DNA from 3 places in the Nonomuraea sp. NPDC050153 genome. Region 2 is predicted to be linked to each of the others. Evidence: riboswitches for the same ligand, from Rfam matches in the RefSeq annotation. Region 2 holds a riboswitch; each other region holds the start of a gene.

Evidence for each region. Region 2 has a riboswitch for thiamine pyrophosphate ahead of thiO (glycine oxidase ThiO). Riboswitches for the same ligand answer to the same signal wherever they lie in the genome.
Region 1: linked by a shared signal. The riboswitch ahead of ACIBQ1_RS30635 (purine-cytosine permease family protein) and the one ahead of thiO (glycine oxidase ThiO) in region 2 are both predicted to bind thiamine pyrophosphate.
Region 3: linked by a shared signal. The riboswitch ahead of ACIBQ1_RS50060 (Acg family FMN-binding oxidoreductase) and the one ahead of thiO (glycine oxidase ThiO) in region 2 are both predicted to bind thiamine pyrophosphate.

What each region holds. Positions count from the first base shown of each region.
Region 1 covers NZ_JBITJQ010000014.1:23,552-27,149, forward strand. The annotation lists gene ACIBQ1_RS30615 (TenA family protein) at 1-39, shown strand, start outside; gene ACIBQ1_RS30620 (Fpg/Nei family DNA glycosylase) at 87-965, shown strand; gene ACIBQ1_RS30625 (winged helix-turn-helix transcriptional regulator) at 962-1,381, shown strand; gene ACIBQ1_RS30630 (rhodanese-like domain-containing protein) at 1,378-1,701, shown strand; TPP riboswitch at 1,766-1,883, shown strand; gene ACIBQ1_RS30635 (purine-cytosine permease family protein) at 1,873-3,204, shown strand; gene ACIBQ1_RS30640 (methylated-DNA--[protein]-cysteine S-methyltransferase) at 3,161-3,598, opposite strand, start outside.
Region 2 covers NZ_JBITJQ010000001.1:122,734-126,331, reverse strand. The annotation lists gene ACIBQ1_RS00650 (Rv2175c family DNA-binding protein) at 1-312, opposite strand, end outside; gene ACIBQ1_RS00645 (NAD(P)/FAD-dependent oxidoreductase) at 343-1,512, opposite strand; TPP riboswitch at 1,567-1,684, shown strand; gene thiO (glycine oxidase ThiO) at 1,674-2,789, shown strand; gene thiS (sulfur carrier protein ThiS) at 2,786-2,986, shown strand; gene ACIBQ1_RS00630 (thiazole synthase) at 2,979-3,598, shown strand, end outside.
Region 3 covers NZ_JBITJQ010000035.1:66,481-70,078, reverse strand. The annotation lists gene ACIBQ1_RS50070 (NAD(P)-dependent oxidoreductase) at 1-108, opposite strand, end outside; gene ACIBQ1_RS50065 (MerR family transcriptional regulator) at 158-562, shown strand; gene ACIBQ1_RS50060 (Acg family FMN-binding oxidoreductase) at 615-1,592, opposite strand; TPP riboswitch at 1,735-1,852, opposite strand; gene ACIBQ1_RS50055 (adenosylhomocysteinase) at 1,957-3,108, opposite strand; gene ACIBQ1_RS50050 (HAD family hydrolase) at 3,126-3,598, opposite strand, start outside.

The DNA.
Region 1 (3,598 bases), on a different contig from region 2:
GGGATGGCGCACGAGCTGGCCTTCTGGAGCGTGCCGTAGCCGTCCACAGGCTGTGGACGGTCGGGGCGCGCACGTACCCTGGTGGCATGCCGGAACTACCCGAAGTGGAGTCGCTCACCCACTTCCTGCGCGAGCGGGCCGTGGGCCGCACGGTCGTGGGGGTCGACGTGGTGGCCTTCCAGGCGCTCAAGACGTTCGACCCGCCCGTGACCGCGCTCGGTGGGCTGACGATCACCGGCGTGGCCAGGCACGGCAAGTTCCTCGACCTCGACTGCGACGGCCTCCACCTGGTCATCCACCTGGCCCGGGCGGGGTGGCTGCGCTGGCGCGACGACCTGTCGGGCGCCAAGCCGGTGCGCCCGGGCAAGGGCCCGCTCGCCGTACGCGTCCGGCTGGCGCCCGATGAGGAGGGCCTGGCGCCCGGGTTCGAGCTGACGGAGGCGGGGACGCAGAAGCGCCTTGCCGTCTATGTCACCAAAAATCCGGACGAGGTCCCCGGCATCGCCGCCCTCGGCCCCGACCCCCTCGACGAGTCCTTCACCGTCGACGCGCTCAAACGCATCCTGGGCGGCAGCCGCACCCAGATCAAGGGGCTGCTGCGCGACCAGAAGATCATCGCCGGCATCGGGAACGCGTACTCGGACGAGGTGCTGCACGCGGCGAAGATGTCCCCGTTCAAGATCGCGGCCACGCTGACGGACGCGCAGATCGCCGACCTGCACGAGGCCATCGTCACCACCCTGGGGGAGGCGGTGGAGCGGGCGCACGGGCTGGCGGCCAAGGACCTCAAGGCGGAGAAGAAGTCGGGGCTGCGGGTCCACAACCGCACGGGGCAGCCGTGCGACGTCTGCGGCGACACGATCCGGGAGGTGTCCTTCGCGGACTCCTCGCTGCAGTACTGCCCCACCTGCCAGACCGGCGGCAAGCCCCTCGCCGACCGCCGCCTGTCCCGCCTTCTCAAATGAAGTCCGAGGAAGAAGGCACTTCGGAACCGCTCGACGACTACGACGTGCGGCAGTGGGACACCCGCGAGGACTGCGAGGTGCGCCAGATCCTCGACCGCATCGCCGACAAGTGGTCGCTGCTCGTGATCGCCCTGCTCGACTGCCAGAGCCTGCGCTTCACCCAGCTCCGCCGCGAGATCGACGGCGTCAGCCAGCGCATGCTCAGCGTGACCCTGCGCCAGCTCGAACGCGACGGTCTCGTCAGCCGTAAGGTCCACCCCGTCGTGCCGCCCAGGGTGGACTACGCGCTCACGCCGCTCGGCCGCACGCTGCACGAGACCATCAAGTCGCTGGTCACCTGGACGGAGGCGCACCAGGAGGAGATCGCCGCGGCGCGTGCGGCCTACGACGCCAGGCGCGAGATGATGGAGTCATGACCGTTCCTGAGATAGAGGCCAGTGCCGTTCCCGCAGACGCTTACCTGCTCGACGTCCGTGAGCAGGACGAATGGGTCGCTGGGCACGCCCCGGAGGCCGTGCACATCCCCATGACCCAGATTCAAGGGCGGGTCGAGGAGGTGCCCGGCGACCGCACGGTCTACGTCGTCTGCCGGGTGGGCGGCCGGTCCCTGCAGGTCGCGGCCTGGCTCAACCAGCTGGGGCGCGACGCCGTCAACGTCGGCGGCGGCATGCAGTCGTGGGAGTTCGCGCGCCGCCCGATGGTCAGCGAGACCGGGCGGCAGCCGTTCGTGGCGTGAAATCTTGGTGAAGGCCCCACTGTGGCGGTTTCGCCGTCATTAAGGCATGATGAGGGCGCCAACTGCAGATTGTCGCGGGAGCTCGGGGTTTCGCCGGGCTGAGAGGGCAGCCACAGATCCGCTGCCGACCGCCTGAACCTGTCCGGGTAATGCCGGCGTAGGGAGTGCGCGATGACGCATGTCGTCGACGAAGTTCCGCTGACTCTTGAAGGCCGGCCGCCGAAGACCCTGGGCGTGCTCGACCAGGGCGCGCTCTGGGCGAACCTCGGAGTCAGCCTCCTGGGCTTCTCCGGGGCGTCCCTCCTGCTCAACCCCTTGGACAACGCTCCGCTCAGCCTGGCCGCCGCGCTCCTGGCGACCGTGGTCGGCAGCCTGATCGGCACCGCCATGGTGGGCCTGTCCGCCGTGCCCGGCACCCGGACGGGGCAGCCCGCGATGGTGCTGCTGCGGGGCCTGTTCGGGGCGAAGATCTCGTACGTCCCCACGATCCTGAACATCGTCCAGATGCTCGGCTGGGCCGCGTTCGAGCTGTGGGTGATCGCCAAGGCGGCCAGCGCGATCTTCGGCGCCGTGCCGTACCAGGCGTGGGTGATCGCGGCGGGGGTGCTGACCACGGCGCTCACGATCTGGCCGCTCGGGTCCGTCAGGCTGCTGCGGCGGTACGTCACCATCGGCGTGGTCGTGTCGATGGTGTGGTTCGCCTGGTTCTTCCTGACCAGGGCGCCCGCGCACACCGGCGGGTCCTGGACGGCGTTCGCCCCGGCCGTGGACTACGTGATCGCGCTGTCGGTGTCGTGGGTGCCGATGGCGGCCGACTTCGCCCGGCACTCCAGGTCGAGCAGGGCCGCGTTCACCGGCGTGGTCGGCGGCTACACGCTGGCTCAGGTGGCCTGCCTGGGCCTGGGCGTGTTCGCGGTGGCCCTGGCGGGGGCGGACAAGGTGGCGGCCGATCCGACGTCGGTGTTCGGCCCGTTCGTGGCGGTGCCGCTGGGCGCGCTGTTCTTCGCGATCCTGGTGCTGCGTGAGACCGACCAGTCGTTCGCCAACGTCTACTCCACCACGGTCTCGCTGCAGAACCTGATGCCGCGGGTGGACCGGCGCGTCTTCTCCATCGCCATCGGCGTGCTGAGCGTCGCTATCGCCCTGGTCGTGGACGTCAACTCGTACGGGGCGTTCCTGGGGGTGATCGGGGCGATCTTCGTGCCGATGTTCGCGGTGCTGGCAGTGGACTACTTCGTGCTCGGCGGCTCGCGCGGCTGGAACACCGCGGAGGACGCGCCCTCACGCTGGTCGAGGCTGGTGCCGTGGGCCCTCGGCTTCGTGGCGTACTGGCTGGCGACCGCCACGCCCCCGGACACGCCGTGGGGGGCCTTCTGGCAGTCGGTCCGCGAGGCCATCGGCTTCACCCGGCAGCCGTGGATGAACGGGGCGCTCGGCGCGGCCATCGTCGCCGCGCTGGTCACCCTGCTGATCGGCTGGTCGACGCGCGCTTTTCGACGTTGAGCAGGTGCTGCTTGGCCGCCGCGCCGCCCGCGTAGTCGCCGAGCGCGCCGTCCTCGCGCACCACCCGGTGGCACGGCACGATCACGCTCACCGGGTTGGAGGCCAGCGCGTTGCCGATCGCCCGCAGCGCGCGCGGCCGGCCGATGCTCGCGCCGATCTCCTCCAGCGTCGTGGTGGTGCCGTACGGGACCGCGATCGTCTTCTGCAGCACCGTACGGGCGAAAGACGTCGCCAGCACGAGATCGACGGGCGTGGTGAACGCGCGCAGGCGGCCGGAGAAGTAGGCGTCCAACTCTCTGCGCACCGGGTCGAGCCGGCTCGGGTCCGGCCCGATGAACGTGCCCACATGCCTTGTGACCAGCTCGTACACGGCGTTTTCCGGCTCGAAGCTGCA
Region 2 (3,598 bases):
GATGGGCGATCCGGGCAGGGACTCGTCGGGGGTGAAGAGCCAGCGCAGCGACTCGACGTCGTCGTAGCCGGCGTCCAGCAACACGGTCAGCGTGCCGGGCAGGCCCTTCCTCACATCCTTTCCATCGAGGAACACCGCGGGCACCTGCGGCCCGCCGCTCCCCCGGCGAACGCCGAGCAGCTTGTGGTCCTTGAGGAGTTGCTTGGCCCGCCCGATCGAAAGGTCGAGGCGCGAGGCCACTTCGGGGAGAGTGAGCCACTCGTCGACGAGCTGGTCGGTCTCCCGGTCGATCTGTGCAACAGAAAGCGTCACGAAACCACAACTACCACATGCCGTGCTTGCTCAAACAACACAATCCCGTAGGGAGACTTCTGGATCTACCAGGCGTTCCACGTCGAGACGGTGTCCGGCGCCGATGATTCTACGCCCCTGTACGAGGTCCCGCGGCCGGTCCACGGCGAGCACCGCTGCGGGAACGTCGTCGGCCGTGAGCCAGACGGCCGACCACTTGCCCTCGGGCTCGCCGCGATAGATCAGCCGTTCCCCTGCCAAATGATGACCGGCGTATTGCACCATATGTCCGAACTGCTCCGACCAGAAGTACGGAACGGGATCGTACGCGACGTCCTCGCCCAGCAGGCTCGCGGCGGCCACTTCCGGGGCGTTGAGCGCGGTGTCCCAGTGCTCGACCCTGAGCCTGGTCTGCCAGCGACGCGACCACCAGGCGGCGCAGTCGCCGACGGCCACCGTGTTCGGGAGGGAGGCGCGCAGGTGCTCGTCCACGACGACGCCGTTGTGCAGGTCGATGTCGGCGCCGGTGAGCCATTCGACGGCCGGGCGCACGCCGATGCCCGTGACCACCACGTGGGCGTCCACGAACTCGCCGCCCACCAGCCGCACGCCGCCCTCGTCCACGGAGTCGACCATGGTGTCGAGCCGCAGGTCGATGCCGTCGTACCAGCGCTCGGTGCGAGCCCCGATCCCGGCGCCGACCGCCGCGGCGAGCGGCGCCGGGCCGGCCTCGATCACGGTCACCGCGCACCCGGCGCGGCGGGCGGCCGTGGCCACCTCCGCGCCGATCCAGCCGGCGCCGATGACCGCGACGCGGGCGCCGGGGACGAGCATGGCCCTGAGCTCGTGGGCGTCGTCGAGCGTGCGCAGCACGTGCTGCGGGCCGTCGCCGGGCAGCCTGATCGGCTCGGCGCCGGTGGCGATGACCAGCCCGTCGTAGCCGATCTCGCCCTCGGTCGTCTCGACGACCCCCTCCCGCAGCGCCTTGGCGCTGACCCCGGGCTGGAACTCCACGTCGATCGCGGCCAGGTCGGTGTCGACGAAGCTGGTGTCGGCGTCGCCGAACAGCACGGCCTTGGACAGGGGCGGACGGTCGTAGGGGCGATGCCGCTCCTCCCCGATCAGCGTGACCCTCCCCTCGAACCCCCGCGTGCGCAGCGCCTCCACGGTGCGCACTCCGGCCAGCCCAGCTCCCACCACCACGACTCGGTTCACGTTCATGACCCTAACGTGGGGCGGTGTCGGGGCGTCGCAGCGAGGCCGTAGGCTGGAGGACGTAAGACGCGCGGGAGTCCGGCCGTGACCGGGCTGAGAGGAAGGCTGCCATCGGGCCTTCGACCGCAAGACACCTGATCCGGATCATGCCGGCGAAGGGAGCGCGGATGGATGTGATCGTGGGCGGCGGGGTCGTCGGGCTCTCCGCGGCCTGGCGGCTGGCCCGCGCGGGGCGGCCCGTCACCCTGGTGGACCCGGCCCCCGCCTCGGGGGCCTCGCACGCGGCGGCGGGGATGCTGGCGCCGATCAGCGAGGTCACCTACACCGAGGCGCCGCTGCTGCGGCTCGGGGTGGCGTCGCTGCGCCGCTGGCCGGCCTTCGCCGCCGAGCTGGCCGCCGACGCGGGGCTGGCCGGCCCCGAGGCCCTGGACCTGCGCTCCGAGGGGACGCTCGACGTGGCGTTCGGGGCGGACGACCTGGCCGCGCTGGACGAGCTGGCCGCGTACCTGGAGAAGCTGGAGCTGCCCGTCGAGCGGCTGACCGGCCGCGAGTGCCGCCGCCTGGAGCCCATGCTGGCCCCCTCGGCGCGGGGCGGGCTGCTGGCCCCCGGCGACTCCTGGGTGGACCCGCGCCGCGTGACGGCGGCGCTGCTGGCCGCGCTCGACCGGCAGGGAGTCCCGCTGGTACGGGCCCGGGTGGGCGAGCTGCTGCGCGACGGCGCCCGGGTCACGGGGGTACGCCTGGAGCCGCCCGGCGGCGACGGCCGGCGATCCGAGCTGCCGGCGGAGCGGGTGATCCTGGCGGCCGGGGCGTGGAGCGCCGGGCTGGCCGAGGTGCCGGTGCGGCCGGTGAAGGGGCAGATCATGCGGTTGCGCTCGCCGCAGCCACTGCTCACGCGGTGCGTGCGCGGCACCGTCCACGGCACGCCGGTCTATCTCGTCCCCCGGGGTGACGGCGAGCTGGTGGTCGGGGCGACGCAGGAGGAGATGGGCTTCGACACCAGGGTGACCGCGGGCGGGCTCTACGAGCTGCTGCGGGACGCCAGGGAGCTGGTGCCGGGCGTCACCGAGCTGGAGGTCGCCGACGTGGTGGCCGGGCTGCGTCCGGGTACGCCGGACAACCTGCCGCTCATCGGCCCGAGCCGCACCCCGGGGCTGACGCTGGCCACCGGTCACCACCGGGGCGGCGTGCTCCTGGCGCCGCTCACGGCGGACATCCTGCTGGGCGAAGAGGGCGAGCTGGCGGCGTTGTGCACGCCTGGGAGATTTCGGGAAATTTCATGATTGTGACGATCAACGGGGCCTCGCACGAGGTGACCGACGGCATGACCGTGGCGCAGGCCGTACGCACATTGACCACGGCCACCACCGGGGTGGCCGTGGCCGTCAACGACGAGGTGGTCACGCGGAGCTCGTGGGAGACGACGGCGCTCAGCGACCGTGACCGGGTGGAGGTTCTGACGGCGGTGCAAGGTGGATGAACTGATCATCGCCGGGGAGAAGTTCTCCTCCCGGCTCATCATGGGGACCGGCGGCGCGCCCTCGCTCGACGTGCTCGACCAGGCGCTGGCCGCGTCCGGCACCGAGCTGACCACGGTGGCCATGCGGCGGCTCGACCCGAGCGCCCCCGGGTCCGTCCTGGACGTGCTGCGCGAGCGGGACATCAAGGTGCTCCCCAACACGGCGGGCTGCTTCACCGCGGGCGAGGCCGTGCTGACGGCGCGGCTGGCCAGGGAGGCGCTCGGCACGAACTGGGTCAAGCTGGAGGTCATCGCCGACGAGCGGACGCTGCTGCCCGACCCGATCGAGACGTTCGACGCCGCGGAGCGGCTGGTGGCCGACGGGTTCGTGGTGCTGCCGTACATCGGGGACGACCCCGCGCTGGCGCGGCGGCTGGAGCAGGTGGGCTGCGCGGCCGTCATGCCGCTGGGCGCGCCGATCGGCTCGGGCCTCGGCATCCGCAACCCGCACAACATCGAGCTGATCGTGGAGGCCGCGTCCGTGCCGGTGGTGCTCGACGCGGGCATCGGCACGGCCAGCGACGCCGCGCTGGCGATGGAGCTGGGCTGCGACGCCGTGCTGCTGGCCACCGC
Region 3 (3,598 bases), on a different contig from region 2:
ACGGTTCCACACGGTCGTGGGATGCCCGTCGCGCAGGAACGCCCCGGCCAGCGCCTGGCCCATCAGTCCGAGGCCGATGACGGTCACGGGAGTGTTGTTGGTGGTCATGGCAGAATCCTCAACGTTCATACCGGTATGAAGGTCAAGGGGGAGCGACATGCTGATCGGCGAGTTGAGCCGGCAGACCGGGATTAACACGCATCAGCTGCGTTACTACGAGGCCCAGGGCTTGCTGGAGCCCGGCCGCGGCGCCAACGGCTACCGCGAGTACGGCGACGACGCCGTCCTGACCGTGGCCCAGATCCGGAGGCTGCTCGAAGCCGGGCTGTCGACCCAGGAGATCGCGTACCTGCTGCCCTGCGCCACCGGCACGGCCCCCGACCTGGAGCCCTGCCCCGAGCTCCTGGACACCCTGCGAGCGCGCCTGCACGGCCTGGACGAGCACATCGACACGCTCGCCCGCTCCCGCCAGGCCCTCCACGACTACATCGAGACCACCGAACAGCGGGTGTCGGAGTATTACCGGGGATGCGAGATCGAGGAACTCCGTCCCATGAGCTGAGCGAGCGCGTCGGCCAGGCCCTCGTCCGTGGCGTCGGCCGCGGTGCCGGTTCTCACATCACGACCTCGGACAGGTTGCGGCGGACCGACGGTTTGTCGTCGAAGGTGACGCCGAGCCGCATGATCATCTGCGGGTACTCGTCCGAGCAGAGCTCGTGCCGCAGGAACTCGCGCAGCAGGTCCATCTCCAGCGCCTGGGTGTGGAAGGCGGCGCTGACCCCGTACGCGGAGGCGTGCAGCAGGATGTGCTGCAGCGCCTGCCCGGCGTCGATCCACTCCCGGCGGCTGTCGCCCCGCGTGGTGAGCAGCGCCACGACCCCGACGGACGCCGCCGCTCGCTGGTCGGCCTGGCTGCCCCAGTCGTGCTGCCAGGCGTAGTCACGCTGCGGGAAGTCCGGATCGGTCCGTACGGCCTGACGCGGGTAGCCCTCCGCCGGAACCCCGTCCCTGCGGCTGCTGCCGGGCGGCTGCCCCCAGCGGATCATCTCCAGGGTGAAGCGACGGTTCTGCGCCTGCACGCCCTGCGCGGCCTGGGTGAGCGAGGCGACGACCCGCAACGCCTCCGGGGAGCGGATGGGCGTCAGCTTGGCGCCGTGCTCCATGGCCGCGCGGACCAGCCGCTCGACCAGTTCGTCCGGCACCGGCACCTCGGCGAAGCCCGCCCGGTGGGTGCGACGGCACTCGATCTCACCGCCGAGAGCCTTGGTCGCCTCGTCGGTATGCGTCTCGCCGCCCGGCTTGAGCGTGGCGAGCAACGACGGGCGGTCCGGGTCCGGCAGGGTGCGCACCTCCGGCTCGAAGCCCTCGCACCGCATCGCCGTACGCATGTTGAACAGGGCAGCACCGCAACTGATCAGCAGTTCCCGGCCCGAGGCGTCGCCGGCGCGCAGCCTCCGGTCCGGGTCGGCCCGCAGGCTGATCTCCTCCCCGGACACCGAGAACGTCCAGGGCTGCGTGTTGTGCACGGACGGCGCCCAGCGCGCCGCCTCCAGCGCCACACCGAGCGCGTGCTTCACCGAGAGAACGGCCATGACACCCACCTCCGCCTCCAGCGCATCACGCCCGGGACGGTTCCGGTCAGGGTCGAAGGTCCCCGGCCGCCAGGGCCGTCGGCCCTCTGCCGTGGGAGTCTGCTGGGGGGAGTCTGCTGGGGGGAGTCGCAGCACATGGCGAAGACCTGTGAGGCGCTCTCCCTTCGCCGGCATGGTCCGGATCAGGTGGCTAGGGGTCGCCGGTTCGTCCTTCGACTCTCCGGCCTCTCAGCCTTTCCTTCGCTCCCCCGAAGAGGCTCTCGGGTCGGGCTCCCTCGCTCGTCTCACAGGCCTAATAACAACTTCTCGCCGCCCGGATCGCCCCGCCAGGGACGAAAGTCCTTCACTTTCGGGACCAATGGCCCTAGCCAATCCGGTTGGCAAGGGTCACGTAGGCGTGCGCCACCTTCGCGTCGATGTCACGGGGGACGGGGACGACGCACTGATCGACCGGTACGAGCCCGCCTGCGATGGACTCCAGACAGCGTGCCTGGAGCGTGAATCCGAGATCCATCGATTCCACCGAGTTTCCCAGCGGGCGCGGGCCGGAGAGGTTGACCATGTGCCCGCCGGTGAGCACGTGAACGCGCCTCCCGTCGCCGAGGACGAGGCTCGTGACGCCTTCCGTCGGCTCCGCGGAGCCGACCACGTCGGGATGGCCCAGGAGGTCGGCCATGTCGATCTCCCACGGGACATGACCGGCGTTGGCCAGGATCGCGCCGTCGGACAGCAGGCGGAGGTCGGCTCCGGTGAGGACGCGCGCGGCGCCGGTGACGGTCACGACGAGCTCGGCGGACGAGATCGCCCGCTCCCGCTCCGGCACCGCGAAGCCGTCGAGCAGCGCGTTGAGCCGCCGTACCGGATCCGTGTCGAGCACGGAGACGAGGGCACGGGCGCGGCCGAAGTTGCCGGCGACGCCGCGTCCGCAGGGTCCGTAGCCGACGACCGTGACCCGGAGCCCGTTCGTGGCCCGGTTGGTGATGCGCATGAAGGACTCGAGCACGCTCTGGCCCACCGCATGCTCGTTCTCGGCGAACTGCTTGATCGGGCTGTCGTTGATCACCAGGAGCGGCCGCGCGATGCGGTCGCGCAGCGGCAGCAGTCTCGCCCGCCCCGAGGTGGTCTCCTCGGTCCCGCCCAGCAGCGAATCGTACGGCTCCTCCAGGAACCGGGCGAACAGCTCCCCGCCGTTGTCGAGGATGAGATCCGGCCGGCAGGCGAGGACCTCGCGCAGGTGGGCCGCGTGGATCTCCGGGTCGCCGGTGCGCTCGCCGACGACGTTGACGCCTTGGTCCCTCAGCACGGCCACCGTCTCCTGCTGGGTGGTCATCAGGTTGCCGGTGGCGACGATCTGCGCCCCGCCCTGCCGCAGCGTGAGGAGGAGGGTGGCGGTCTTCGGCTCCAGATGGATGGCCGCGCCGATCGTCAGGCCGGCAAACGGACGGGTCCGGGCGAATTCCTCGGCGGTCTCGGCCAGCAGGCGGCAGCTGCCGAGCACCCACTCCATCCGCGCCATGAGCTCCTCCGGTCTCGTCAGCCGATCGTTCTCCTGAGCAGGATGGCGTGGATCAGGGAGGCCACGCCATCGTCGTCGTTGCTGGGGAGCAGGATCCGGGCGGCCGCCTTGACCTCGGGGTGCGCGTTGGCGACGGCCGCGGGCAGCCCGGCCTTCCTGAGCATGGGGAGGTCGTTGGGCATGTCCCCCACCGCGGCCGTGGCGGCAAGGGGGACTCTCCGGTGCGCGGCCGCCCATCGCAGGGCCTCGCCCTTGTTCGCGCGCTCCGGCGAGATCTCCAGGAAGTGCATGGTCGAGAAGGTCGCCCGGACTCCGGTGACCGTCCCGAACGCGTCGGCGAGCTGGGGCGCCGAGAGCCCAGGGTGAGCCACGAGCACCTTGACCACCCGGTTGCCGCGGGTGACCCGGCCGATGAGGTCGGCCGACACGTCATGGGGCCAGCAGCCGGGCACCAGGTCCGCGAAGCCGGGTTGCAGGACGAGCTCGCGCT